4 regions of the Methylobacterium sp. J-001 genome follow, and region 3 is predicted to be linked to each of the others. Evidence: predicted binding sites of a transcription regulator. Region 3 holds the regulator's gene; each other region holds the start of a gene.
The links. The regulator PhoB, encoded in region 3, activates phosphate uptake and scavenging genes when phosphate is short. The targets are predictions, from matches to a motif close to TGTCATNNANCTGTCAT.
Positions count from the first base shown of each region.

Region 1: MKK65_RS28450 (ceramide glucosyltransferase) is a predicted target of PhoB. The motif match lies at 2,935-2,951, and genes of this name have one in related genera.
Region 2: MKK65_RS13745 (calcineurin-like phosphoesterase C-terminal domain-containing protein) is a predicted target of PhoB. The motif match lies at 2,673-2,689, and genes of this name have one in related genera.
Region 4: MKK65_RS23490 (alkaline phosphatase D family protein) is a predicted target of PhoB. The motif match lies at 5,147-5,163, and genes of this name have one in related genera.

Region 1 covers NZ_JAKSYN010000214.1:12,565-19,682, reverse strand. The annotation lists gene MKK65_RS28455 (autotransporter domain-containing protein) at 1-2,898, shown strand, start outside; gene MKK65_RS28450 (ceramide glucosyltransferase) at 3,057-4,205, shown strand; gene MKK65_RS28445 (DUF1045 domain-containing protein) at 4,232-4,918, shown strand; gene MKK65_RS28440 (chloramphenicol acetyltransferase) at 4,911-5,543, shown strand; gene MKK65_RS28435 (nuclear transport factor 2 family protein) at 5,751-6,125, opposite strand; gene MKK65_RS28430 (winged helix-turn-helix transcriptional regulator) at 6,289-6,642, shown strand; gene phnC (phosphonate ABC transporter ATP-binding protein) at 6,879-7,118, shown strand, end outside.
Region 2 covers NZ_JAKSYN010000116.1:32,793-39,910, reverse strand. The annotation lists gene MKK65_RS13760 (DUF1465 family protein) at 1-149, opposite strand, end outside; partial or broken gene MKK65_RS13755 (copper chaperone PCu(A)C) at 510-947, opposite strand; gene MKK65_RS13750 (murein L,D-transpeptidase) at 1,290-2,588, shown strand; gene MKK65_RS13745 (calcineurin-like phosphoesterase C-terminal domain-containing protein) at 2,730-4,388, shown strand; gene MKK65_RS13740 (type 1 glutamine amidotransferase domain-containing protein) at 4,416-4,994, opposite strand; gene MKK65_RS13735 (hypothetical protein) at 5,139-5,342, shown strand; gene MKK65_RS13730 (hypothetical protein) at 5,343-5,732, opposite strand; gene MKK65_RS13725 (cold-shock protein) at 6,049-6,258, shown strand; gene MKK65_RS13720 (AsnC family transcriptional regulator) at 6,420-6,656, shown strand; gene MKK65_RS13715 (inositol monophosphatase family protein) at 6,932-7,118, opposite strand, start outside.
Region 3 covers NZ_JAKSYN010000115.1:71,670-78,787, reverse strand. The annotation lists gene MKK65_RS12830 (hypothetical protein) at 1-133, shown strand, start outside; gene MKK65_RS12825 (hypothetical protein) at 120-629, shown strand; gene MKK65_RS12820 (protein-disulfide reductase DsbD family protein) at 786-2,933, shown strand; gene phoB (phosphate regulon transcriptional regulator PhoB) at 2,951-3,646, opposite strand; gene phoU (phosphate signaling complex protein PhoU) at 3,811-4,533, opposite strand; gene pstB (phosphate ABC transporter ATP-binding protein PstB) at 4,851-5,666, opposite strand; gene pstA (phosphate ABC transporter permease PstA) at 5,689-6,585, opposite strand; gene pstC (phosphate ABC transporter permease subunit PstC) at 6,598-7,118, opposite strand, start outside.
Region 4 covers NZ_JAKSYN010000196.1:95,194-102,311, forward strand. The annotation lists gene MKK65_RS23465 (SCO family protein) at 1-333, shown strand, start outside; gene MKK65_RS23470 (PilZ domain-containing protein) at 352-990, opposite strand; gene MKK65_RS23475 (PAS domain-containing protein) at 1,220-1,819, opposite strand; gene MKK65_RS23480 (rhomboid family intramembrane serine protease) at 2,126-2,947, shown strand; gene MKK65_RS23485 (CBS domain-containing protein) at 3,077-3,508, shown strand; gene MKK65_RS23490 (alkaline phosphatase D family protein) at 3,534-5,105, opposite strand; gene MKK65_RS23495 (patatin-like phospholipase family protein) at 5,257-6,240, opposite strand; gene hisI (phosphoribosyl-AMP cyclohydrolase) at 6,237-6,659, opposite strand; gene folE (GTP cyclohydrolase I FolE) at 6,767-7,118, opposite strand, start outside.

The sequences.
Region 1 (7,118 bases), on a different contig from region 3:
GGCTCTTATGGCGTTGCCGCCAATATCGGCGGCGGCCTCCCCGGCCAGAATCCGATCAACGGCCGCGTCCCGCAGCAGCGCATCGGCGGTCTCGGCCCGCAGCTCGGGCCGATCTTCCAGCGTGGCCTCGCCCAGGGCACCAACGGCGCGCTCGGCAGCGTGATCAATCTGCTGGTCGATGCCAACACGTTCACGGGCAACAACCTGGGCGTCGCCAAGAACTACTTTGCCAACGGCGCGGCCAACAACCCGAGCGTGACACCGGCCAACTACGTGGCGACACCCGCCGTTGCGCCGGCGGGCTATAGCCTGCCCAGAGCCAACGGCCTGCCCAACACCATCAACAGCGTCTACGACCTCGGCTACGGCGTCACGAACACGCAAGCCGGCCAGGACGTCTATGGATCCTCCCGGCCCGTTCAGGTCGCGCCGAGCCGCTTCAATGCCTTCGACCCGACGGCGCTCAACGGCATCGCCACCAACCCGTCCTTCCCGAGCGGGCACACCACCTACGCGTATACGAGCGGCTATCTGCTGGCGATGCTGGTGCCGCAGCAATACCAGAGCCTGCTGCTGCGCGCGTCCGAGTACGGCGAGAGCCGTATCGTCCTCGGCGTGCACTACCCGCTCGACGTGATCGGCAGCCGCGCGCTCGCCGCCTACGACCTCGCGCAAGCCTTCACCAACCCGGCCTACATCAACAACGCGGCGATGACCGGGCGGGCGATCAACATGCCGAGCCAGTTCGTCCAGGCCCAGGGCCAGCTTCAGGCCTACCTCGCCGCCCAGTGCGGCAACACCGTCGCGGCCTGCGCCGGCAGCGCCGCCAACATGGCCGGCAATCCCTATGTCCCCTCTGCCGCCAACCAGGCCGCCTACCAGGCCCGCCTGACCTACGGCCTGCCGACCCTCACCTTCGCCCAGGCCCCGCGCGAGGCCGCCCCCGCGGGCGGGCCGGACGCCTCGATCCTGCTCGCGCCCCTCTACGGCGGATCGACTTCGGCCGCCCGCACGCTCGCGCCGAACGGCGGCCTCTACGGCCAGCTTGCGACCGAGACGATCAACCAGATCGTGGTCAACACCGAGACCAACGCGCTCGCCGCCTTCTACGGCAGCCCGCTGAGCTACTGGAGCCGCATCGACCTGTATTCCGCCGCCGGATATTTCGGGAACGTCACCGGCACCCTGCGGATGGACACGAGCGACCGCCTCGGCATCGATGTCGGCATCGGCCAGGGCGGCGCGCTCTACGCCAATGGCACCATCGCCGGCACCGTCTCGGTCAATGCCGGCGGTCTGCTCGGCGGTTCGGGCTCCGTCGGTGGGATCGCGGCGCTGTCGGGCGGCACCGTGGCGCCGGGCAACTCGATCGGCACTTTGACTGTGGCAGGCTCGGCCGCCTTCGCGCCGGGCTCGGTCTACCGGGTCGAGGCCAACGCCGCCGGACAGGCCGACCGGATCGCGGCCGGGGGCGCCGCGACGCTCGCCGGCGGCACCGTGCAGGTGCTGGCGGCCCCGGGGGCGTACAACCCGCGCACCACCTACGCGATCCTGACCGCTTCCGGCGGCGTCTCCGGCCGGTTCGACGGGGTGACCGCGAACCTCGCCTTCCTGTCGCCGGGGCTGCGCTACCTGCCCGACGCGGTCGACCTGACGCTCACCCGCAACGACGTGCCGCTCGCCGCCAGCGCCACCGGCCGCAACGGCATCGCGGCGGCCAACGCGCTCCAGGCGGCGGGGTCCGGCCGGGCCTACGACGCCGCCCTGGCCTTCACCACGAGCGAGGCCGCCGATGGATTCCGGGCGCTGTCGGGCGACATCCATGCCGGCACGGTCTCGGCCGCCTACGAGACGGCGTTCTTCGTGCGCGAGGCGGTGCTCGACCGGCTGCGCTGGGGCGGCACGGCCGCGAGCCTGGACGGCACCCGCGTGCCGGCGGCCTACGCCGCCGACCTGCCGGGCCGGGCGCCGGTGGTGGCGAGCGTGCCGGTCCAGACGCTGGACCCGCGGGTGTTCGGCCTCTGGGGGCAGGGGTTCGGCGCCTTCGGCACGGCGGGCGATGGCGGCAACGCCTTCGACCTCGACCGGCAGATCGCCGGCTTCGCGCTCGGCGCCGACATCCGGCTGCCGAGCGGGCTGCGGCTCGGCCTGGTCGGCGGCTACACCGAGGCCAATCTCGACAGCGCCGGCCGGCAGGGCGGCGGGGCCCGGACGGAGAGCGCGACGCTCAAGAGCGGCTTCGGCGGCGTCTACGGCGACTATGCGTTCGGCCCGGTCTCGGTCCGGCTCGGCGCGCTCTACGCCGACACCGACACACGCACCCGGCGCAGCGTGCTCTACGGCCTGTCGGACAGCCCGACCGGGCATGGCGGCGGCCACACGGTCCAGGGTTTCGGCGAGATCGGCTATCGCTTCACGCTCAGCGCGCCGTCGGCCCTGGCGGCGCCGGACGGGCCGGCGCTGCAGCAGGCCTCGACCTATATCGAGCCGTTCGTGGGCGGGGCCTATATCGGCATACGGCGGGACGGCTTCGCGGAGACCGGGGGCGCGGCGGCGCTGGTGAGTTACGCGCGCGATTACGATCTCGGCGCAGTGACCGCGGGGGTGCGGGCGCAGAGCAGCCTGGATCTCGGCCTCGGGCTTCCGGTGAAGGCCTACGGTCTGATCGGCTACCGGCGGGCGTTCGGGGACGTGGTCCCGACGGCGCTGCTGAGCTTCGGCACCGGCCCGGCCTTCCTCAGCGCGGGCGTGCCGATCGACCGGGACGCGCTGGTGGCGAGTGTGGGTCTCGACCTGCGGGTGGCGCCGAACGCGACGCTGGGCGTGGCCTATACCGGCCAGGTCGGCGCCCGCGCCCAGGACCAGGCCGTGAAGGGCAATTTCACCCTCCGGTTCTGACGAACGCTTTCCGGGCCGCCGCGGCGGCCCGGGATCTGTCACACGACTGACGCCGTCCGGCCGCTAGAGCCGCGCCCGACCAGGCGCGGCTCTAAGTCGTTGATGCGACGCGCGCGCCGGCGAGCCGGGCCGATCACGCGCGTGAACGAGGCATCCGCATGCTTGACCCTACGGTGTCGGCCCTGTCCCTCGGCGCGCTCCTGGTTCTCGTCCAGATCGCCAGCATCGCGATCGCGGGGCGGCGCATCGGCAAGGTCCACGGGGCATCCACCTTCCCGGCCGGGGCCCCCGTGTCCCTGGTCCGCCCGCTCCACGGGATCGAGGCGTTCAGCGACGAGATGCTGGCCCGCAGCTTCGCTCTCGCCTATCCGGCCTACGAGCTGATCTTCTGCGTGGCCGACCCGGACGATCCGATCGTGCCGCGGGTGCAAAGCCTGATCGCAGACCACCCGCAGGTGCCGGCCCGGCTGATCCTCGGCGACGAGCGCGTCAGCGACAACCCGAAGCTGAACAACTGCCTGCGCGGCTGGCGCGCCGCCGCGCATGACTGGGTCGTGCTCGCCGATTCCAACGTGGCCATGCCGCCGGACTACCTCCAGCGGCTCCAGGCGGCTTGGCGGGATGAGACCGGCTTGGTCTGCTCGACCCCGGCGGGCGCCCGGCCCGGCAGTTTCATGGCCGAGGTCGAATGCGCCTTCCTCAACACCCTGCAGGCGCGCTGGCAATACGCCGCCGAGGCGTTCGGGCTGGGCTTCGCCCAGGGCAAGAGCATGCTCTGGCACAAGCCGTTCCTCGAGGCCCGCGGTGGCCTGCAGGCCCTGGCCTCCGAGATCGCCGAGGACGCCGCCGCCACCAAGCTGGTGCGCGCAGCGGGCAAGCGCGTCCACCTCGTGGCGAGCCCGTTCGAGCAACCGCTCGGGTCGCGGGGGTTTCGCGAGGTCTGGGCGCGGCAGCTGCGCTGGGCCCGGCTGCGGCGGGTGACGTTCCCGCTGTTCTTCGCCCCGGAGATCGGCAGCGGCGTCCTGCTGCCGGCGCTCCTCCTGGCGCTCTGGTCCGGCAGCCCCGTCGGGTTCGCGGGCGCTGCCGTCCTGGCGGCGCTGTGCTATGCCGCGGAATACCGGCTCGCGATCCGCGCGGGCTGGCATCGGGCACCGCGCATGCTGGCGGCGTTCCTGGTGCGCGACGCCCTGATCCCGGCGATCTGGCTGGGGGCCTGGGTGCGGAGCGCCATCGTCTGGCGCGGCAACGCCATGGATGTGCGCCCGCGCCGGACGGGCGTCGACCGCGCCTGCGCGCCGACGGCGTGACCGCGCCGGGAGCCGGAGACCGGGACATGACGCGCCGCTACGCCCTCTACTGGCTCCCCGCGCCCGGCTCGGGCCTCGCGGCCTTCGGCAACGCCGTGCTCGGCTACGACAATGCCGCCGGTGCCCCGGTCCCGCATCCGGACGGGCTCGGCGATCTCGCCGCCGTCACGACGGGCGCCCGGATCTACGGCTTCCACGCGACCCTCAAGGCGCCGCTGCGCCTCGCCCCGGCGGCCGAGGAGGACGACCTTCTCGCCATGGCCCGGGACCTTGCGGCCGGGCACCCGCCGGTGGCGCTGGGCCCGCTGGTCGTCGCCGCGCTCGGGCCGTTCCTCGCCCTGGTGCCCGAAGCCCCGCCGCCGGAACTCGGGCTGCTCGCCGCCGAATGCGTCGCCGCCCTCGACCCGCTGCGGTCACCGCTCTCGGAGGCCGAGCGCGCCAAGCGTCGCCCCGAGCGCCTCGATCCCCGCGGCCGCGCGCTGCTGGCCCGCTGGGGTTACCCGTATGTCTTCGAAGCCTTCCGGTTCCACATGACGCTGACCGACGCCCTGCCGGAGCCCGACCGCGCCGCCTGGCTCAGACGCCTGACCGAAGCCTACGCGGCCTCGAGGCCGGCGCCCGCGGTGATCGATGCCGTGTACCTCCTGTCCCAGGACGGGTCCGAGCCGTTCCGGCTCCTCGCGCGCCTGCCCTTCGGGGGCGACCATGGCTGAGCCGCATCTCGGCCTCGCTCCCGCAATCGATCCGAGCGCCCGGATCGTCGAGTGCCATCTCGGCCGCTACACCGAGATCGGCCCGCGCACGCGCCTGACCGAAAGCGTCCTCGACGATTATTCCTACATCGCCCAGGATGGCGAGGTGATCTACACCACCATCGGCAAGTTCTGCTCGATTGCCGCCAGCGTGCGGATCAACCCGGGCAACCACCCGATGGAGCGCGCAAGCCAAGCGCATTTTACCTACCGCGCCCATGCCTACTGGCCCGAGGAGGCGGATGAGGATGCCTTCTTCGCGCGCCGCCGGGCGAGCCCGGTGACCATCGGCCATGACGTCTGGATCGGCCACGGCGTGGTGGTCCTGCCAGGCCGAACCATCGGCACCGGCGCGGTGGTGGGGGCGGGGGCGATCGTCACGCGGGATGTCCCGGCCTACACGATCGTCGTCGGCAATCCGGCCCGGCCGGTGCGCCGCCGCTTTCCCGAGCCGATCGCCGAGCGGCTGGAGCGTCTCGCCTGGTGGGATTGGGACCACGAGCGCCTGCGCCGGGCGCTTCCGGACTTCCGCGCGCTTCGCATCGAAGAATTTCTGGAGCGGTACGCGAGCTGGGCGGGAGCGTAGCGCTCCGCCATGTCGAGCGTACGCCAAGGCGACGCACGGTCTGTCCTCGAGGCGGAACGCGCGAGCGGCAGCGGACTTAGAAAACCCGTCTCAGGCTTCGGCTGATCGTTCCCATCCGTGCATCTTCCGGAGCGATCGGGAGCCGATCATCCAGGGGTTCGATGCGAGCCACGCCCAAGATCAGGACGCTCCGACATCAGCATCCTCCTAAGCGCGCATTGATCGCGCGTTGATCGCGGCGGTGTCCGCGATCTGCCGGAATGCCACGAGGGATGCGTCGCGGACCGTCCAAACATGCGCGAAATCCGCTTCGCCGGGAACGCCGGACGGGCTGGAAATGCGATAGAGGCCGGTCGTGATGACGGTTTCGCCGTCGGCCATGAATGTCTTCGGATGTGTTTCGTAGGCGCTGAAATGCGCCTTCACGGATGGAAAGAAGCGACCGATGACGTCGTCCCGCCCACGATAGATCCCGCCCGCAGGAAAGCTCTCCAGCACCCGCCATTCGATGTCCGGCGACAACAGATCGGGATTTCCGGTCCGGTACCAGTCCTGCACGATTCTCAGTGCGCCGCTGTCCATCGTCATCTCCAGTCTTGCCGTCGATGGCTTCCGCAGCGGAAGCCTGACAGCACGCGGGACGCGTCCTGTTCTTCGACTTGCTGAATGAGAGACAGGATAGGTATCGTGCCGTCCTGCGCAAGAACGCACATGAACAGCAGATAGTGTCGATAAGGATACCACTATGGCGCGCACTCGTCATTCGCGTCTGGATTGCGGGCCCGGCTGCCCGGTCGAAGCGACACTTCAGTTGATCGACGGAAAATGGAAGGGCGTGATCCTCTTTCATTTGCTGGCGGGTCCGATGCGCTTCGGTGCGTTGCGACGGATCTTGCAAAACTGCACGCAGCGGATGCTCACCAACCAGCTACGGGATTTGGAGGCGGACGGGCTCGTCGATCGGACAATCTATCCTCAGGTCCCGCCCAAGGTTGAGTACAGCCTGACCGCCCGCGGCCGGACGCTCGGGCCCGTGATCATGGCGCTCAAGACTTGGGGTGAAACCCACGGGGTTGCGTCGGTACCGGACGCCGCCTGAGGGGACGCGGGCGCGAGGTCCCTGCGGGGCTCCGTGGACAGCGCCGACACAGATGCAGCGTTTGGCTGCGCAAGCCCCGTCGGACCGTCGCGACGGAAGACGCCGTCGCGCCGCCGGTTGTCCAGGCGCCACGACACCAGATTTGTGCGCCGACTAAATAAAAGGAATTGTATTCGTCATCCAATTGTCGCCGAAGAGGCGTTTAGCTGCGCCCATTCCGCAGCGGACCGATATTTATGCTCGTCGTCGAAGACCTGACACGTCAATACAGCGGCCGCCGTGCCGTCGACGGCGTTTCACTGAAGATCGAGCGGGGCAGCTTCGTCGGCGTCATCGGTCGGTCCGGAGCCGGCAAATCGACCTTGTTGCGTCTGATCAACCGCCTGGCCGACCCGAGTTCCGGACGCATCCTCTATGACGGGCGCGATGTCACCGGCCTGACGGGCCGGCCCCTGCGGGAATGGCGCACCCGCTGC
Region 2 (7,118 bases), on a different contig from region 3:
CGGCCCTCGCCATCGAGATAGGCCGCCGTCTCCTCCACGAGCAGCATGCCGTCGCGGAACAGCGTCTTGAACGCCTCGGAATTGACGTAGGTCTTGCCGAAATCGACCCAGTCCCGATCGTCTCGGAACGTGACATCGAAGCCGTTCATGCTGCCTCTCCTGTGCCGCCGACGGGCCTAGCCGTCCCGGACCGGGACATTCCGGCCATGGCTCTCGGACGACGCCGCAATCCTAGCGCCGAACCGCGGCGGCATCAGGGTTAGACCTTTCTTAACCTTAATGAGCCGGCCGATTGTAGAGATATGGCAGGCGTGGCCCTGCGCAAGCATTCGAAAGGAGATCTGGACGCCGGCGAATACGTGCTGCCTGCGGTCAGGCCTGGAAATGCCCGTGTGCAAGTCCAGCGTCCCGTGAACAGCGGGGTGAGAGCGCGCGATATTCAGTTGCGCGGCCTCTTACGAGACACGCGCAACGTGTGACACCGATGGATCTACGAGCCGGACCGGAGGCTAATGCTGGTGCTGATGCTGAGCGCCGCCGCCCGGTGCACTCGCGCCGACCGGCGCTACCGAGAACGTGACCGGCACCGCGCCGGCGCGCTGGAAGGTCAGCGTCCCGGACACGGTGTCGCCGGCCTTCGGGGCACCGGTGAGACCCTCGAACATCAGGTGATAGCCGCCGGGCTTCAGCTCTACGGTCTCGCCGGGCTTGATCGTCAGGCCGCCCGGGACCGGGGCCATCTTCATCACGCCGCCCTCCATCGACATGGAGTGGATCTCGCCGGATTTCGCGAACGGCACCGCGGCGCCGGTGAGCGTGTCCGGGGCCGAGCCGGTGTTGACGATCCGCACGTAGCCGCCCGCGACCTTGGCGCCGTTCGGGGTGGCCCGCAGCCACGGGGTCTCGATCGTGAGGTCGCCGGCCTTGATCGGATCCGCCTGGGCGGCGCCTGCGAACAGGCCGAGGCCGAGGAGGGCCGCGGACAACATCTTCATGGGCATGCTTGCGTCCTGCTTTCTTGAAGTCAGCGGCCCGCGACCGCCGCGGCGGCGCGAGGCACCGGCCGGAGGATCCCGGTCTGGAGCGCCCGGCGGTGGCATCTCTGCCACACAGGGCCTCTGGTGACTGCTGTCGCCGCGCCGCAGCCGGCCGCGACGTGCGTTGGCGCACGCCGATGCCACAATCCGGCCCCTTCGATAGGGAGTCTTAAGCCCATCCCGACACCGTGGCGACCGAGTACACCCGCTCTCGCCATGATCTGACGAACTCCGGACAAGAGCCAGCGACTGATGCGCATCAAGGCAACAAACCGGTTCACCGCCATCCTGGGCGTGGCCGCGCTCGGCACGCTCAGCCTGGGCGCCGCCGAGGCCCGGGACCAGGGCAACTATGCCCAAGCCGAATGGGCGCAGGATTACGCCTCGCCGGCCGGCATGCAGGTGCAGCGCGAGACCGTGCCGATCCTGTCACCCCAGACGGTGTCGGCGACCGAGCAGATGGTCGAGCGCTACCGGGAGATCGTCAATCGCGGCGGCTGGCGCCCGGTCTCCGGCGCCGAGCGCCTGCGCGTCGGCGCCAAGGGCCCGGCGGTGGCCGCGGTGCGCCAACGCCTGATCGTCACCGGCGACCTCGATCCGGCCGCCGGCGGCTCGGGCGTGTACGATTCCTATGTCGCGGCCGGCGTGAAGCGGTTCCAGGCCCGTCACGGCCTCAGCCAGACCGGCGCGATGAGCCTCGCCACCCAGCAGGCGATGAATGTGCCCGCCGACGTGCGGCTGCACCAACTCGAGACCAACGTCGTCCGCCTGCGCTCCTATTCGGGCGATCTCGGCCGGCGCTTCGTGATCATGAACATCCCGGCCGCCCTGGTGGAGACCGTGGAGAACGGCCAAGTCGTCACGCTGCACGCCGCTGGCGTCGGCAAGATCGACCGCCAGTCGCCGATCATGAATACCAAGGCGACGCAGATCAACTTCAACCCGACCTGGACGGTCCCGGCTTCCATCGTGAAGAAGGACCTGATCCCAAAGATGCAGAAGGATCCGAACTACCTCACCGACAACAAGATCCACATCCTGTCGAGCACCGGCGAGGTCTCGCCGCGCTCGATCAACTGGAACTCGGATGAGGGCACGCGCTACACCTACCGGCAGGAATCGGGTGCCGACTTCAACTCGATGGGCATCGTGCGCATCAACATCCCGAACCCCTATGGCGTGTTCATGCACGACACGAACACCAAAGGCGTGTTCGGCGACGATTTCCGCTTCATCTCCTCGGGCTGCGTGCGCGTGCAGAACGTGCGCGAATACATCACCTGGCTCCTGAAGGACACGCCCGGCTGGGGCCGCGAGCAGGTCGAGCAGGCCATTGAGAGCGGCAAGCGCGTCGATGCCAACATCGCGCAGCCGGTGCCGGTCTACTGGACCTACATCACCGCCTGGGCGACCCCGGACGGCCTCGTGCAGTTCCGCGACGACATCTACAAGCGGGACGGCGTGAACGTGCCCTCGACCATCGGGGCGCCGACCCCGGTCGCCAGCGCCGAGCCGCTGCCCCAGACCTTCGAGCCCGGCGACGAAGAGTAAGCGCACCGCGCTTCACGCCTGCGGTTTCGTCCGAGGCCCGTACCCCGCCCGGGGTGCGGGCCTCGCGCGTTCGGGGACCGGTACTGTCATCGGGCGGTCAAACGCCTCTGCTTGGCCTTTGCCGCCGAGCAGGAGCCCCCGATGACGCGCGATTCGATCCCAGCCGCCGGATGCCTCACGCGCCGGGAGACCCTGGCCGGTGCCGCCGCCCTCTCGCTTCTGGTTGGCCGCGCCGAAGCGCAGGAATCCGGCGAGGCCACGGGCATCGTCTACGCCGTCCAGGCGGCGGGCGCTGAGCGCGCGCCGTTGCCCGGCGTGCTGGTCTCCAACGGCCGCGAGGTCGCGCGCACGGATGGCCAGGGACGCTATCGCCTGCCAATGCCCGGCGACGGCACGGTCTTCGTGATCAAGCCGCCGGGCTACGCCCTGCCGCGGGACGCCGACAACGTGCCCCAGCACTCCTACATCCACCAGCCCGGCGGCACGCCCGCGAGCCTGGGCCTGCGCTACAAGGGCCTCGCACCCACCGGACCACTGCCGGCCTCGATCGACTTCACCCTGACCCGGGTGGACGAGCCCGCGGATTTCGACGTGATCCTGTTCACCGATCCGCAGCCCGAGAGCCGGTTCGAGCTCGACCATGTGCGCGACACCGCCGTCGCCCGGGCCATGGCGATCCCGGCGGCCTTCGGCCTGACCACGGGCGACGTGCTGTTCGACGACCTGTCGCTCTACGGCCGCTCCAACCGCATCGTCGGGCGGATCGGGCTGCCCTGGTACAGCCTGCCGGGCAACCACGACCTCAACATGCAGGCCCCGGATGCCCGCTACAGCCGCGAGACCTGGAAGCGCGTGTTCGGGGCGCCGAATTACGCATTCCGGCACGGGCGCGCGCTGTTCGTGATGCTCGACAATGTCGAGTGGATGGGGCCGCCGGTCCCCGTGGGGGCCAACACCTACCGGGGCCATATCGGCGAGCGGACTCTCGCCTTCCTGAAGAACCTCCTGGCCGAGATCCCGCCGGACGACCTGATCGTGCTGGCGACCCACATCCCGCTCGTCACCGATACCGGCGACGACCCGCGCAGCGCGACGATCGACCGGGCGGCGCTCCTCGACGTGTTGGCGGGCCGCAAGGTGCTCAGCCTCGCCGGCCACACCCACACCACCGAGCATCATTATCTGGCGGAGGGGCACCACCACCATGTGATGACCGCCGTGTCCGGCTCCTGGTGGAGCGGGCCGGATACCCGCACCGGCATCCCCTCCGCCGACAGCCGCGACGGCACCCCGAACGGCTTCCACGTGCTCTCGATCCGCGGCACCGCCTACACGACGCGCTTCGTCCCCGCCCAGGGCGAGCCGGACGCGACGATGCGGATTGCTTTCGAGAGCGAGCTGCGCCCCGCCGCTCCGGAGATGGTCCGGGCGAGCCATCCGATGCAGGCGCTGCGGCCGCCGGTCCCGCAGGACGCGCTGGCCTCGACCAATCTCGTGGTCAACGTCTTCGACGGCGGCCCCCGGACGACCCTGACGGTCCGGATCGGGGACCGGGCGCCGGAGCCGCTGGCGCGCACCCGACGCCTCGACCCGTTCGTAACAGAACTCTACGCGCGCTACCCCGAGACCAAGAAGAGCTGGGTCCAGGCGACGCCCTCGACCCATATCTGGACCGCACGTCTGCCCGACGACCTCGTGCCCGGCGCCCATCGGGTAACGATCGACGGGACGGACGAGTACGGACGGTCGATCCGATCCTGCGCGGTGCTGGAAGTCACGGGCGACGGCGCGCGCGGCTGACGGTCAGGCCGTCAGCCGCGCGGATCCTCAGTCCGCGAGCTGCCGGCTGCCGTGGCTGCCTTCCTGAATCTCCTCGACGATCTTGGCGCAGAAGGCGTCTAGGTCTTCCGGGCTGCGGCTGGTGACGATGCCCTGATCGGTCACCACCTCCTTGTCGTGCCAGCGGCCGCCGGCATTGATCACGTCGGTGCGGATCGAGGCGAACGAGGTGAGATCGCGGCCCTTGGCCGCGCCGGCTTCGATCAGGAGCCACGGCGCATGGCAGATCGCAGCGACCACCTTGCCGGAGGTGAGGAAGCTCTTGATCACCGCGAGCGCCTTCGGCTCGAGCCGAAGCTTGTCCGGATTGATCTGTCCGCCCGGCAGGACCAGGGCGTCGTAGGCGGCCGGGTCGACCCGGTCGAGATCGAGGTCGACTGCGACCTCCTTACCCCAATCGGTCTTGTCCCAACCGCGGATCGTGCCCTCGCTCTCGCGCGATTGCGGAGCGGCGACGGTCACGGTGGCGCCGGCCTCGGCGAGCTTGGCCTGCGGCACGGTCAGTTCGCTCTCCTCGAAACCATCGGTGGCGAGGATCAGGATCTTGGCTTGGCGGATATCGGTCATGGCGGGCCTCCTTGAGGGGGTCTCCCCGATCAACCGAAGTCGGTAGCGGCTGTTCCGGGACGCGCGACATGGCAGTCCGGCGCGCGGAACCCATGGAAAGGCGGCCCGTTGATGCGGCATCCCGAAAACCATCAGGAGACCGCCATGGCCAATCCCGGCCTCCCCGAGCCTACGCCCGGCGATCTGCCGCCCCCGCCGCCGTTGCCCGAAGAGGAGCCCGATATCGGGCCGACCGGGCCGCGGACGCCCTATCCGGTGAATGATCCCGGTATCGGCGAGCCGGGCGGCCCAGGCTCCGAGCCGGACGTCTTCCCCGGCGCGCCGACCGATCCGGGCACCCGGATGTGATCAGTGGCCGCCGTGCGAGGTGCGAACGTCGCGCGGGGCACTGAGAATTTCGGAGAGGCTCGTCACCACGTGGCGGGCCTCTTCGTCCGTCAGGCGCAGCTGGAACGGCGGCAGCGCGCCGGCCTGCAGGGCGACGACGGCCTGGCCTTCCTCGTCGGTGCCGACTTCGATCGCCGAGGAGGTGACGTCGAGCATCGCAACCTCCTCGTCGCCCAGGCCCTCGCCGAGGTCCGGTTCGTCGCTGTCGTCGATCGCGGTGAGCAACTGACCGACGGCGCGCACGAGGGCGCGGGCCGCGCGGGCATCCATCACCACCGCCGTCGCCTGATCGTCCTTCTGGAAGGAAAGCTGGATGTTCGCGCCATCCAGCGAGACCGAAATGCCTGCCATGTATCGCCCGGGAGCCACGCGCCTTAACTGTCTGTCCGCGTTCCGTATATGCATCGGAAGTGCCGGAAATCACAGGGGGCGCCGCGCCGTCCCGCCGGCCCCGTTCGACCTGCGACCGAGACGCCGCGTTTAAGATGCCTTGTTGCCGCCGCAGGCAGCGCCTAAATAGAGCTCCGGGGGGCTTTCCCACCGAGACCGGCGCGTTCAAGCGACCAGCGTCTCGCGCCCTGCCACACTGGCCAACCCAGCAAGACCGTGGTGCATCGCGCGGCATTCTCGCCGTGCGCGTGACCTATGGACGAACGAGGTACCCTACGTGAATACCGGCACTGTGAAGTGGTATAACGCGACCAAGGGCTACGGCTTCATCCAGCCTGATGACGGCGGCAAGGACGTGTTCGTTCACATCTCCGCCGTAGAACGGGCCGGGATGCGCAACTTGGTCGAGGGCCAGCGGCTCTCGTACGAGGTCCTGACGGACAAGCGCAGCGGCAAGGACGCCGCGGGCAACCTCCAGGCGGCCTGATCCGCAACCGGGATTGAACCGGCCGCATGACGCGGCTCCCCCTTCCGACGCTTCCACCCGGGCGAGACCGTCCGGGACGCGGGGGCGTCGGAGGCAACCAGCAGAAACGACGCCGGGCGCGCACAGACGTCCGGTCCAGAAAAGAAAAGACACACTTAATAATGATGTTCGAATATACGCGGCGCCGCGGCGTCCGCTCCCCCGTCACCGATGCGCCGACCTTCCGGGTCGGGCGGCTGGCGCGGGCCAAGTCCGCGACTGAGACCGGGGCTGATCTCACCAACCTGATCGATCGGTCCTATAACTATCATTCCCCACGCGAACTGCACTGGCATCTCGCCGAGCGTCTGGGGCTTGCTCCCAACGCGGTGATCATCCGTGAGGCAGCGGCGGCCTGAGGGCCGGCGTCCCGTATGGGGTTTCGCAAACGCTCGTCTCGTATGGAGCCGCGTTCGATGTCAGATCGAGCGCGGCTCTTGCGCGCCGTTGATCTCCCAAGCGGCGCCAAGGCGGAATACGACCTGGGGCTCAGCACATAACCTGCACAGCGGCATCGTCGGCTCTCAGACCGTGCCGCTGCGCGGCGCTTCGCCTGCGAGGTCCCGGATCACCTTCCACCGGCGTTCCGGGTGTCCGGGAAAAAGGCCGCGCGCGTAAACCGAACGGGCGTGCCCTACCGATCCCAGGCTGCCAGGACCGGATCCCGTAGGGCCTCCGGTGTCGCCAGCAGTTCGCCGTGGACCGGATCTGGCCGGTTGTAGGTGGTCGCCCGACCCTTCAGGTCGCAGACCACGCCGCCCGCCTCGCGCAGGATCAGGTCGGCGGCCGCGATGTCCCAGTCGCGGGCATTGCCCGAGATG
Region 3 (7,118 bases):
CCAGCTCGACGGCGACAAGCTGCTCGATGCCGGCCTCGCGATCCGCAGAGCCTTGCAGAAGGCCGGCGAGACGCTGCGCGTGGTCGTCGAATATGCCGAGCAGCGCGAGCTCGACGGACTTGGCGCTGATTAATCCCGAACATCTGTTCAGCCAGGCGGATGCGTTTCTTCTCCAAATCGGCCGCGGCTCGTTGCGGCAGGCCGACCTGCGCCGGACCTTCTCGAACGCCTATTACGGCTTGTTTCACGCGATCCTGACGGCTGCGGCCGACGAGGCGGTGGGGCGGACGCGGCGCAAGGATCCGCTCTGGACGCTGGCGTATCGTTCGGTCTCTCATCAGCGCTTAAAAAGCATCTGCAACGATCTCCAAGCCGCGACGCTGAAGCCGAAGATCAGGCGGTACGAGCCCCCCGGTGGCTTTGGTGGTCACGTCGTCACGATTGCCGGGGCCGTTTCGGACTTGCAGGACCGGCGGCACGCTGCCGATTACGACCCGTCCCTATCCTTCCTGCAGACGGATGCGCGGGCGGCGCTGCAAACGGCCCGGTCGGCGGTCAATCGGCTGGCCCATCTCAACGCGGATCAGCGACGGGCCTTCCTCTACCTCATCCTGTTCGAGCCCCGCTGAGCGATCCCAGCGGCGTCATGGTCTCAGCCTCACGGAGCTGAGCGGAGGACAGGGCGTGGACCACCGCGCTATAAGGTCCTCCGTCACGAATAGCCTGCGCCGGTCCGGACGACATCGTCGGTGAAACCGCGAGCGCCCCGCGCGCGAAGGGACAGCATGATCCGCCGCCTCGCACTCCTGGTCCTGATGCTTGCCGCGAGCCTGTCGGCCGCGTCGGCTCAAGGCTTCCGCACGCCGCCCGATCTGGTGCGGTCGAGCCTCGTTGCGGAGCCCGTCGCGGTGGCGGGCGCACAGCCGTTCACGCTGGCGGTGCGGATGCAGGTGAAGCCGGGCTGGCACGTCTACTGGCGCAATCCGGGCGATTCCGGCCTGCCGCCGGAGGTGACCTGGACCCTGCCGGCGGGCTTCAACGCCGGCGCGATCCGGTGGCCGGCCCCCGAGCGCATCGCGATCGCGACCCTGATGAATTACGGCTACGAGGGCGAGGTCACGCTGCTCGTTCCGGTCACGCCGCCGCCGAGCCTCGATCCAGCCGATCCGGTGCGGATCCAGGCCAAGCTGACCTATCTGGTCTGCGAGACCGAATGCGTGCCCGGCTCCGCCGATCTCGCCCTGGTCCTGCCGGTGGGCGAGCCCCGGCCGGATGCCGGCCAGACCGCTTTGTTCGAGCGCGCCCGGGCCGCCCTGCCCGCACCGGCGCTCTGGCCACTGCGCCTCTCGAGCCAGGGCGATACGCTGCAGCTCGATTTCGCCGCCACCGGCCTCAAGCCCGAGACGATCAAGGGCGCGTCCTTCTTCCCCTATTCCGAGACCGCGATCGACAATGCCGCCGCCCAGGTGATGACGGTCGACGCATCCGGCCTGCATCTCACCCTCGCCCGAAGCAATCCGGCTGAGCCGGCACCGGCCGCCCTGCCCGGCGTGCTGACCGTCGAGGAAGCGACGGGCGTCGGTAGCCACCGCCTCGCCTTCGCGTATGGCGACGAGCCGGTGCTGCCGGCTCCGGCGACGGCGTCCGAAACCGCGACTCCGCCGCCGCCCGCCCCTGCCTTCGACGTCCTGACCCTCGCTACCGCGGCAGGGCTCGCCTTCCTCGGCGGCCTGATCCTCAACCTGATGCCCTGCGTCTTCCCGGTCCTATCGATCAAGGTGCTCGGCCTCCTGCGGCATGCGGGCGAGAGTCCCGCCCGCCTGCGGCTGCACGGTCTCGCCTATACGGCCGGCGTGCTGGTCAGTTTCCTCGGGCTGGCCGGCCTGCTGCTCGCCTTGAAGGGCGGCGGGGCGGCGATCGGCTGGGGTTTTCAGCTGCAATCGCCCGCCGTGGTGGCCGGGCTCGCCTACCTGCTCCTGGCCATGGGCCTCAGCCTATCCGGCGTGGTCCATCTCGGCGGCCGGCTCGCCGGCCTTGGCGACGGGCTGGCCCGGCGCTCCGGTCTGAGTGGATCGTTCTTCACGGGCGTGCTTGCGACCCTGGTGGCGACGCCCTGCACGGCGCCGTTCATGGGTTCGGCAGTGGGCTTCGCCCTGACCCAGAGCGCCGGCGTCGCGCTTGCCGTGTTTGCCAGTCTCGGATTGGGCCTCGCCTTACCGTTCCTGGCGCTCACCCTGTGGCCGCCGGCCCTGCGGGCGCTGCCACGTCCGGGCGCGTGGATGGAGACCCTGAAGCAGGTCCTGGCCTTCCCGGTCTACGCTACGGTGGCTTGGCTGGTCTGGGTCCTGGCGCAGCAGGTGGGGCCGCAGGGGCTGCTCGCCGGGCTGTTCGGCCTCGTCCTGGTGGGCTTTGCCGCCTGGGCCTGGGAGCACGGACACGCCGCGGCCCCCCGGGCCGGGCGGATCGCTCAGGGTCTTGCGGTGCTGACGATCCTGGCGGTCGCCGCCCTGACGCTGAGCCTCGGCCACGAGCGAGCCGCTGCCCCCGCCCAGGCTGCCGCCAACGGCGTCGAGCCGTTCACCCAGGCCCGCCTCGATGCCCTGGTGAACGAGCGCCGGCCGGTCTTCGTGAACATGACCGCCGCCTGGTGCATCACCTGCGCGGTCAACGAGACGACATCGCTCTCGACGAAGGCGGTGCGACAAGCGATGGCCGACCGGGGTGTTACCTACCTGAAGGGCGACTGGACCAACCAGAATCCCGAGATCACCCGCCTCCTGGAGAAGCACGGGCGCAGCGGCGTGCCGCTCTACCTGCTTTACGCGGGAAGCGGCGAGCCGCAGGTGCTGCCGCAGATCCTCACCGAGGGGACGGTTCTGTCAGCCCTGGAGACGGTGCCGGCCGCGGGCAAGAGCGCGGCTCTGACCCGCTGAATTGTCCCTGAGCGCAGCTAGGCTTCCAGCGAGAATGTCTCGTCGAAGGCGTAGCCCGAGCCCCGCACCGTGCGGATCGGGTCGGCCTGCCGCGGAGCATTGAGGGCCTTGCGCAGGCGCCCGACATGCACATCCACGGTGCGCTCGTCGATATAGACGTCGTGCCCCCAGACACCATCGAGGAGCTGCTCGCGGGAGAAGACCCGGCCGGGCGCCAGCATCAGAAATTCGAGCAGGCGGAACTCGGTCGGTCCGAGATGAAGCTCCTCGCCGGCGCGGCGGACCCGGTGGCCGGTGCGGTCGAGCTCGATATCGCCGGCTGCCAGCCGGTCCGCGACATGGGCCGGCTTGGCCCGGCGCAGCAGCGCCCGCACCCGAGCGAGCAGCTCAGGGACCGAGAACGGCTTGACGATGTAATCGTCCGCGCCCGTACCGAGGCCGCGGACACGATCGCCCTCTTCGCCCCGGGCGGTGAGCATGATGACCGGCAGCCGCTCGGTCTCGCGCCGGGCCCGGATGCGGCGACACAGCTCGATCCCCGAGAGGCCCGGCAGCATCCAGTCGAGCAGGACGAGATCAGGCGTGCGCTCGGCCAGGAGCAGCTCAGCATCGTCGCCGCGCGCGGCTGAATCCACCAGGAAGCCCTCGGCCTCAAGGTTGTACCGCAGCAGGGTGGTCAGGGCCTCCTCGTCCTCGACGATCAGGACTTGCATGCTCACGTTCGATAACCTGTTCCGTAGACGGCACCGGACGGCTCGTCCGCGTTGGATGGCGCGCGCAGGCAGATGGTGCGACAGACGCCGCGATCCCTCAACCCGCGTGCGCCACTCATCGCATTCTGCCCCCAGGCCGCATCGTGTGCTGCATGGTCCCCGCGTTACGGGGCCGTGGCGGCGGGACCGACCGTCGCGTAGTTCGACGCGTCGTTCTTCGGGCGCTCTCCGGCCAGCGTCTCACCGGTTGCGAGATAGTGGATCGTCTCGGCGATATTGGTGGTGTGGTCTCCGATCCGCTCGACGTTCTTGGCGCAAAACAGGAGATGCGTGCAGAACGAGATATTGCGCGGATCCTCCATCATGTAGGTCAGGAGTTCGCGGAACAGTGAATTGTACAGCGCATCGATCTCCCCGTCCCGCTCCCAGACATCGTAGGCCGCTTTGACGTCACGGCTCGCATAAGCGTCGAGGATATCTTTGAGCTGCGCCTCGGCGAGGTCGCTCATGTGGCGCACGCCGAGGACGATCTTCTGCGCGGGCGCCTGATCCGAGATCGCGACGACGCGTTTGGCGACGTTCTTGGCGAGATCCCCGATCCGCTCCAAGTCGCCGGAAACGCGGATCGCCGAGATGGTCTCGCGTAGGTCGATCGCCAGCGGCTGGCGCCGGGCGATGAGCAGCACCGCCCGCTCCTCGATGTCGCGCTGGAGCGCGTCGAGACGCTTGTCGGCGAGGATCACCGCTTGCGCGAGGGTGTCGTCCCGGCGGACCAGGGCGTCGGTTGCCTCGGCGGCCATCTTCTCGGCCACGCCGCCCATCTCGGAGATCGAGCGGCGCAGGTCATCCAGATCGGTGTCGTAGGAGCTGACGATATGGCCCGGCATGGTGGATCCTTCGATGGCGTCCCGCAAACCTTGATCCGCGAGGTCTGGCGGAAACCCGCTGCTACGATCACGGATACCGCGGCGCGTTCCCCGGTACCCAGTCCCTGTCACAGTCGAGAACATGATGCGGAGAGGTCAGGATCCGCACCCTGAAATCAACACGCATCGACAAGCAGGCAGCCTCCGCCGATGTTCCCGTATCAACGAGGCTTGTTCCGAAGTCGCGCCTGGCGATCTTACGATCAGGCGCGCCTCCTCATCTTGATGGCGGCTCACAGCGCTGCGTATGAGCCGTGTTCAATTGTCGGTCGAATGCTTCAGCCGAAGCGGCCGGTGATGTAGTCCTGGGTGCGCTGCTCCACAGGGTTCATGAACATCCGATTGGTGGGGCCGAATTCGATCAATTCACCCAGATACATGAAGGCGGTGAACTGCGAGATGCGGGCCGCCTGCTGCATATTATGCGTGACGATCACGATGGTGAACTCGTCGCGCAGCTGCTCGATCAGCTCCTCGATGCGCCCCGTGGAAATCGGGTCCAGCGCCGAAGTCGGCTCGTCGAACAGGATCACCTCCGGGCTCTGGGCCACGGTGCGGGCGATGCACAGGCGCTGCTGCTGCCCGCCCGAGAGGCCGGTGCCGGGCTGGCGCAGCTTGTCCTTCACCTCGTCCCAGAGGGCGGACTTGCGCAAAGCCTGCTCCACCCGCCCGTCGAGTTCGGATTTCGGCAGCTTCTCGTAAAGGCGCAGCCCGAAGGCGACGTTGTCGTAGATCGACATCGGGAACGGCGTCGGCTTCTGGAAGACCATGCCGATGCGCGCGCGCAGATCGTTCAGATCGACGGACGGATCCAGCACGTTCTGGCCGTCGAGCAGGATCTGACCCTCCGCCCGCTGCTCGGGGTAGAGGCTGTAGATCCGGTTGAAGCAGCGCAGCAGGGTGGACTTGCCGCAGCCGGACGGTCCGATCAGGGCCGTGACCTGCCGGTCGTGGAAGTTGATGTCCACGTTCTTCAGCCCGTGGAAGCTGCCGTAGTAGAAGTTCAGCCCCTTCACGGCGATCCGGACCGCACCACCCTCGTTGGCGTGGTTGCGGGTGAGATCGACCGTGGGGATCGCGGAGGCGGCGTTCATCGTCGTGTCCTCGAGAAGGGTCTTAGCGCGACATCTGCGGCTTGATGACGAGACGGGCGATGATCGACAGCACCAGGATCGTCGCGGTGATGAGGAGCGCCCCGGCCCAGGCGAGGCTCTGCCAGTTCGGATAGGGCGAGAGGGCGAACTGGTAGATCATGACCGGGAGGTTCGCGACGCCGCCCATGAGGTCGGGGGAGAACCAGGAATTGTTGTTGAGCGCGGTAAACAGCAGCGGCGCGGTCTCGCCGGCGATGCGGGCCAGCGCCAGGATGATGCCCGTGACGATGCCGGCCGAGGCCGCGCGCCAGGTGACGCTGATGATCACCGTCGACGGCGGTGCGCCCAGCGCAGCCCCGGCCTCGCGCAGGGTGCCGGGCACCAGACGCATCATATCCTCGGTGGTGCGCACGATCACCGGCACGGCGATGATGGCGAGCGCCACGCCGCCGGCCCAGCCCGAATAGGTCCCCATCGGCCGCACCATCAGGGTGTAGACGAACAGGCCAATCAGGATCGACGGCGCCGAGAGCAGGATGTCGTTGAGGAAGCGGATCAGCCCGGCGATCTTGGAGAACCGGCCGTATTCGGCCAGGTAGGTGCCGGCCATCACGCCGATCGGCGTTGCGATCGTGATGCCGATCCCTGTGAGCACCAGGCTGCCCAGGATTGCGTTGGCGATGCCGCCGCCTTCGGAGCCGGGGCCCGGGGTCGGATGCATGAACATGGCGGGTGTGAAGCCACGCACGCCCTGGACGATCAGCATCAGCAGGATCGATCCGAGCACCACGGCGCCGACCACCGTGGCGACCAGGCAGGCTGTCCGCAGCACCCGGTCGGCGACCCGACGGCTGTGGCGGACCCGCCCGGAGCGGCGCGGCGCGGCGTCGGAGATGGTCATGGGATTGGACGCGTCCATCGTGAGCCCTCCTCAGGCAGCCTTGACGCGGCGCGTCAGCAGCCGGGCGATGATGAGCACCACGAAGGTGATCACGAAGAGGATGCAGCCCAGAGCCATCAGCGCGTTGAGCTGGAGACCGTCGGCCTCGTTGAATTCGTTGGCGATGCGCGACGCGATGGTCGAGCTCGGGTCGAAGATCGAGGCCGAGAGGCGGTTGGCGTTGCCGATCACGAAGGTCACCGCCATCGTCTCGCCGAGCGCGCGACCGAGGCCGAGCATGATCGCCCCGATGATCGAGACGGAGGCCTGAGGCACCAGCACGTGGCGCACCACCTCCCAGGTGGTGCAGCCGATGCCGTAGGCGCTCTCGCGCAGCACGGTGGGGATCTGGTCGAGCATGTCCCGGGCGATCGAGGCGATGAACGGCACGATCATGATCGCCAGGATGATGCCGGCGGTGAAGACGCCGACACCGGACGGCACCCGTGCATAGAACAGCGTGCCGACGACCGGCATGCCTTCGACCAGGTTCGAGACCGGGATCTGGATGA
Region 4 (7,118 bases), on a different contig from region 3:
GACGTGCTCGCCGCCCTCGGGCCGAAGGCTGCGCGCATGCGCGTTGCCTTCGTCACCGTGGATCCCGAGCGCGATGACCCGGCGAGTCTGAAGACCTACCTGTCGAGCTTCGATCCGCGCATCACCGGCCTCACCGGAAGCCCCGAGCAGATCGTCGCCACCGAGAAGGCGTACCGCGCCTATGCGCGTAAGGTGCCCGGCAAGGACGGGGATTACACTATGGAGCACACGGCGATCGTCTACGTGATGGACGCGCAGAACCGCTTTCTGGGCGCCCTGGACCTGTCCCGTCCGGCTGAGGAGACCGCGGCCCAGCTGGCGAAGAAGATCTGAGCTGGTCCCAGGAAAACCCTACAGCGTCATCCCGGCATGGAAGCGGTCGGGGGAGAGCGGGAGCAGGAACTGCACGCCGAAACCGCCATCGAAGTAGCGGACCAGCCGTCCAGGGGTGCTGCCCACCGTCACGGACGCCCCGAGATGCAGCGTCGCCGAACTGGCGATCGCCACGCCCGACATCGAGATATCGATGAGCCGGGCCTGGATCTCCCGCCCGCTCTCGACCCGCAGCGTCACTGCCGTATGCGTCGGGACAAGGCGCTCGTGGGAGCGCCCCTCGGGCAGGCCCAGTATCTCCCGGTTGGCGAGCCAGGTGAGCTGGGACGCGATCTTATCCCGCTTGCGGGGCGTCGCGTTGAGCTGGACCGCGAAGCCGCCGGCACTGTGGCGCACGATGACGCCTTCGATCCGGCCGATATGCTCCAGGTAGAGCACCACGCGCTCGCCGATCTCGCCCACCACGGCGCAGGTCAGCCGGACGCCGCCCGGCGACATGTCCACGGTCTGGCAGGGATATTCCCGGCGGTTGGCCAGCATGTAGCGGCCGAGCACGGAGACCCGCACGCGCTGGTGGCGGCGCTGGTCGGCGGCGTCGCGCCCGCGGCTGACGTGGCGGCCCGCATCCGTTCCGGCGGTGGCGTCGACCGCGATCATACCGAGATGGGCTCCGCGCCGCGACAATCGTTATCGCAGGCTAGACGCGGACTGTTACGAAAGTCTTTTCTCCGATTCAGCAATATCCACTGCAGGGTGGATTTTTCTGTCCTGCGCGGTGGTACGATTCGGCTTGGCCTGTACAGGCCCCTATTTGCGCCGAACGCATTCGATATCTCGCCGAAAAATTGATGTTGAATATATCGAATTCAGATTTTGTCTCACGGTATCAGGCGCGCCCGCCGGCATGGACGAGAAGATGTCCCCGGCGCACCGGGCCAGGGAAGCCGGCCGGACCCCGCAGTGCCGGTCGCGCCGGCGGAGCGGCCTCCATCCTGCGGCCGGGCAGGATGCGCAGGGAGGTGGTCTCCGCCTGAACCAGCGGGCGCAGGCCGATCCAGTGCGGCGTGCTGTCGAGGCTCAGGGTCCCGAGAGCCCGGACCTGCATGCGCCCGCGATGGCGCAGGGGCAGGAGCAGCAGCTCGAGGTCCACAGCCTCGCCGGCCGTGTTCACGCCGCGCAGGCCCGCCACCACGCCGAGGGTGTCGCTGGCGACGATGTCGACGATGCGCCAAGGGTCGGGCGCGTCCGAGCCCCATAGGCTGGCGAAGTCCGTGCCCTTCAGCTCCCGGCCGTAGAGGGCGCAGACCCGCGTACCGGCCAGTCGGATCGTGGCTGCGCGCGTGGCCATGTCGAGTTCCAGGATCAGGCTGTCGGCCAGCAGATGCCGGATCTCGCCCGGCTCGATCTCGGCACGCTCGGGCGCGGCGCGCTCACCGCGCAGGCGCTCCCAATAGGCATGGAGCATGCGGCTCGTGGGATGTTTCATCGGAGTCCCGGATCGATACGCCTGTTGTCCGTCCCTGGATCGGTTTGGCACATCCGCGTGGAACGAGCCGGAGATCCAGGGCGATCTCGGGCTTCCAGCGCATTCGCCGTGCCGCCCGGCTCAGGATTCTGCCGGGATCGAACGCGGCGCGATGCCGGGGGGCCTGGAGCGGGTCCTACGGGGGCGGTGATCAAGGCGATGGTCGACCGCCCTCAATGCCGCGATGAAACCCAAACATCGCCCGAAAAGGCTTCAATACGTCGCCGGGACTTGCCCGAACCCCTGTCGCCCCGACATGGTGCCGGGATGGACGCCTCCCCTGAATTCCCGCGCCAGAGCCGCGTGCCCGTGTTCAACATGCCGGGGGTGGTGACGCTCTCGATCGGATTGCTGATGGCGATCCAGGCGGTGCGTGAGTTCCTGCTATCGGACATGTTCGACATCCGGGTCGTCCTCGACCTGGCGCTGGTGCCCGCCCGCTGGACCGTGTGGTTCGATCCCGGGAAGGCCGCCGATGTGATCCAGGCGGCGGCCGGAATCGGCGATCCGGACATGGAGGCGGCCCGCGAGGCCTTCGCCCGCTACATCACCTCCGAGCATGCGCTGCTGCCTTGGACGCTGGGCACCTACGCCCTGCTGCACGGCTCCTGGATGCACGTGATCTTCAACAGCGTCTGGCTGGCCGCCTTCGGGTCGCCGGTGGCCCGGCGCTGTGGCGCCTGGCGGTACTTCCTGATCGCCCTCGCCGGAACGGTGGCCGGCGGCGTGCTGCACGTGCTGATCGATCCCCTCAGTGCGGGGCCGCTGGTCGGCGCCTCTGCGGGGATCTCGGCCCTGATGGCGGCGGCTGCCCGCTTCGTGTTCCAGCCGCCTGCCTCCGGGTATGCCGGACCGGCCTGGCAACTGCCGCCGCACCGGCCGGCCGAGACGATTCCCGAACTCCTGCACAATCGGACCGCGGTGGCCTTCCTGGCGATCTGGCTCGTCACCAACCTGCTGTTCGGGCTCGTGAGCGTGCCGCTCGTGGGCGAGAACGCCGCGATCGCGTGGGACGCGCATCTGGGCGGCTTCATCGCGGGCTTCCTGCTGTTCCCGCTGCTCGATCGGCGCGAGACGGCCCCCTCCTAAGCACCTTGCCAACGCGGCGGTTCGGTCACACACTCACCAACATGTGAACGAGCCGGGGCCAACCCGGACGACAGCGTATCGATGGCGCCGCGGCTGACGGCGCCCAGGCCGCGTCACAGGGAGAGAGCCATGACCGTCGCACGCATCCTCGCCGAGAAGGGGAGCTCCGTCGTCACCGTGAGCCCCGACAAGACTCTCGAGGAGGTGATCCAGATCCTGGCCGAGAAGCGGATCGGCGCGCTCGTGGTCGCCCATTCCAACGGGGCGGTGGCCGGCATCATCTCGGAGCGCGACATCATGCGGGCCCTGGCCCGTCACGGGGGCGCGACCTTCGACGCCCCCGTCTCGGACCACATGACCACCCAGGTCACGACCTGCGGCCGGAGCAGCACCATCGAGGAGGTGATGGGCCTGATGACCGAAGGGCGCTTCCGTCACGTCCCGGTCTGCGAGGACGGCCGCCTCATCGGCCTGGTCTCGATCGGCGACGTGGTGGCACGCCGCATCGCCACCGTGGTGGCCGAGCACCAAGCCCTGCGCGATTACATCACCATGGCGTAGGCCCTGCGACGGCCGGGCGTCGCCCTCACGCCTTCGCGGGGTCGAGGGTGACGTGCCAGAGGTCGGTATCGGCCGCGTCCTTGAGGGTCACGGTCATCTGCTCGGTGGCGCCGTCCACCGCGACGTGGCCGAAGAACTGGTAGCCGGCGGCCGGGGACAGGTTCACCTGGCCCTTCTCGGGCGCCTTCACGTAGCGCAACTGCGGGCCGAACGTGTTGTCCAGCGCGTTGGGGCCGAAGGTGCCGGCGTGCAGCGGCCCGGAGACGAACTCCCAGAACGGGTCGAAATCCTGGAACTGCGCCTTGTTGGGGTCGTAGTAGTGGGCGGCCGTGTAATGCACGTCCGCGGTCAGCCAGACCGTGTTGCGGATCTTGGACTGCTTGATGAAGCGCAGCAGGTCGCCGATCTCGAGCTCGCGCCCGAGCGGCGGCCCGTCGCCCTGCGCCACTGCCTCCGAGCCGAAATCGCGGTCGACGTCGTAGGTCACCACGAGGCCGAGCGGCATGTCGGCGGCGATCACCTTCCAGGTCGCGCGCGATTCGGTGAGCGCCCGCTTCAGCCAGGCGATCTGCTGCGGCCCGAGGAAATAGGCGTCGGGGCCGTATTCCGTCTGCCGATTCTCGCCGTTCGGGCCCCGGTAGGAGCGCATGTCGAGCATGAACACGTCGACCAGGGGGCCGTAGGCGATCTTGCGGTAGACCCGGCCGGGCTCGGCCGGCTCGAAGCGCATCGGCATGTATTCGTGGAAGGCGCGGGCCGCGCGCAGCTGCATCGAAAGCACGTTCGGGTCGGCGTATTTCTTCTTCAGGTGCTCGGCCCGGGTGAGCGGCTCGCCCGGCCACCAGTTGTTGGTGACCTCGTGGTCGTCCCACTGGGCCAGGATCGGCACGGCGGCGTTCATCGCCAGCACGTTCCGGTCGGTGAGGTTGTACTTGTGGCGCCCGCGGAACTCGGCGAGCGTCTCGGCGGGCTTCGAGACCTCCTCGGTGACGCGGTTGCGCCAGAGGCTGCCGTCCGGGAGTTTCACCTCGGCCTGGATCGGCCCGTCGGCGTAGATCGTGTCGCCGGAATGGATGAAGAAGTCCGGCCGGTTCTTGAGGATGGCCGAGTAGATCGTCATGCCGCCGCGCGTCTCGTCGATGCCCCAGCCCTGGCCGACCGTGTCCCCCGACCAGCAGAACGAGACCGAGCGTTTGTCCGCCGGCGCGGTACGGAACCGGCCGACCTGCGCGGGGCCGACGATGGTCGGTGCGGCGACATCCTGGAGCCGGACCCGGTAGAACACGTCCTGCCCCGGCGGCAGCCCGGTCAGCGCCACCTTCACGGTGCCGTCGCTCTCGGGCAGCGCGTCCGCGAAGACGCCGCCGCGGATCTCGGCGAAGCTCTCGGTGGTCGCCCACTCGATGATCGCCCGGGCCGGCCGGTCCGAGCGCGCCCAGACCACGGCCGAATCCGTGCCGACATCGCCGGACTGGAGGCCGTGGCTCAGGAGTGGCCGGTCGGCGGCCCGGCTCAGGCCGGGACGGGCCAGGCCGGTGGCCATCCCGACGAGGCTCGCGCCTCCGGACAGGAGGATCTGACGGCGGCTCGTATACATTGGAAGCCCTCTAGGTCGATGAGGGCCCATCGCAACCGGCGGCGACAACCGCATGACGATCCTGGCGCGCCGCCGATCGACAGGACGTCGAGGGCGCGCGCCGCCGACGGGGATACCGGTTCGGCGCAAGCGAGCGCGTCGAACCCCGAATCTAGGCCCGCGCGGCGGCGCCGTTCACGACGGCGCGGATCCGGGGCAGGGCCGCCCGCGCCGCCCGGTAGCCGATATCGATCCCCTCGGCGGCCTTGTGGAAGTCGAACAGTCCGAAGCGGGCCACGTCCGGGCCGATGGCCACGTCCGGCGGGTCGCGCTCCAGCCGCGCCCGGGAGATCCGGTCCTGGGTGATGTTGAAGGCGCCGAGCACCACCCGGGCGATGCCCGGGACCGGGATCTCGGGCTCCTGGGGCTCGAAGCCCGGCAGGCGCTCGCGGATCACCTGGAGGAAGCGGCGGCGCGGGGCCGGCGTCGGCACCTCGTGCACCACCGGGCCGCCGGTATCGCCGTTGAGGTTGACGCAGATCACGAGGTCGGCCCCGAGCGTGCGGGCAAGCGCCACCGGCACCGGGTTGACCAGGGTCCCGTCCATCAGCACGCGGCCCTCGTGGGTCACCGGCGGAAACAGGCCCGGGATCGCGTAGGAGGCCCGCACGGCCTCCACGGTCGAGCCTTGGGTCAGGCTCACCTCCAGGCCGCTGCCGAACTCGGTAGCGACGCAGCCGAAGCGGATCGGCAGGCTCTCGATCGGGCGCGAGCCGAGATCGGCGAACAGCCGCCGACGCAGGCGGTTGCCGGCGATCAGCCCGGATCCGGGAAAGCGCGGATCGATCAGCCGGACCACCCGGCGCCGGGTGAGTTCCCGCGCGAAGCTCTCCAGGCGGTCTAGGCGCCCCGCAGCGTAGCAGGCGCCGACCACGGCTCCGATCGAGCAACCCGCCACCACGGTGGGATGGATGCCGCCTTCCTCGAGGGCGCGGATCACCCCGATATGGGCCCAGCCCCGGGCCGACCCGCCGCCGAGGGCCAGCCCGATCCGGGGACCGGCGTTGGGAAGGGTCCGGATCGGCTCGACGGTGCCGGGGAGGATGTACGGGATGGCCGGACACGCTTGCCACTGCAAGGCAAGGGACGAGCTCATGCCCCGGCAGCCTCCAGGGTGACGGCGCCATCCGCCCCGCGGACGACGCGGCGGTAGAAGCAAGCCCGGCGGCCCGTGTGGCAGCAGCCGCCGTCGCCGCCGACCTCCACGCGAATCAGGAGCGCGTCCTGGTCGCAATCGACCCGCATCTCGACCACGCGCTGGATCTGCCCGCTGGTCGCGCCCTTGTGCCAGAGTTCCTGCCGGGACCGCGACCAGTACCAGGCCTCCCCGGTGGCGATGGTCCGCGCCAGCGATTCGGCATTCATGTGGGCGAGCATCAGCACCCGCCCGTCCTGGGCGTCGACCGCGATGCAGGCGACCAGGCCGTCCCGGTCGAAGCGCGGGGTGAAGCCCGTGCCTTCCTCGACTTCGGCCCGGGTGCCGGGGGGATCAAACGCAGTGTCGCTTGCGGTCATGGCGGCAAACGCTAGTCCGGTGAAGCTTGAGTCGAGGCTATGGGGTGTAGGCTCATCGATGAAAGCCGCGTGACGGTCGCGGCCTGATCGGGCCATCCGGCCTGCAGTTACTTCGTGCCGCCGCGCACCAAGGTGAGGAAGCGCACCTGCTCGCTGGCGTCGTCCTTGAACACGCCGCGGAACTGGCTGGTGATGGTCGAGACGCCGGCCTTCTGCACGCCGCGCATCGCCATGCAGAGATGCTCGGCCTCCACCATCACGGCGACGCCGCGGGGCTTGAGGATGCTCTCGATCACGTCGGCGATCTGGGCGGTCATCGTCTCCTGCGTCTGCAGGCGGCGCGCGAAGGTGTCGACCACGCGGGCGAGCTTCGACAGCCCGACGACGCCGCGGGTCGGATAATAGGCGATGTGGGCGAGCCCCATGAACGGCACCATGTGGTGCTCGCAATGGGAGTAG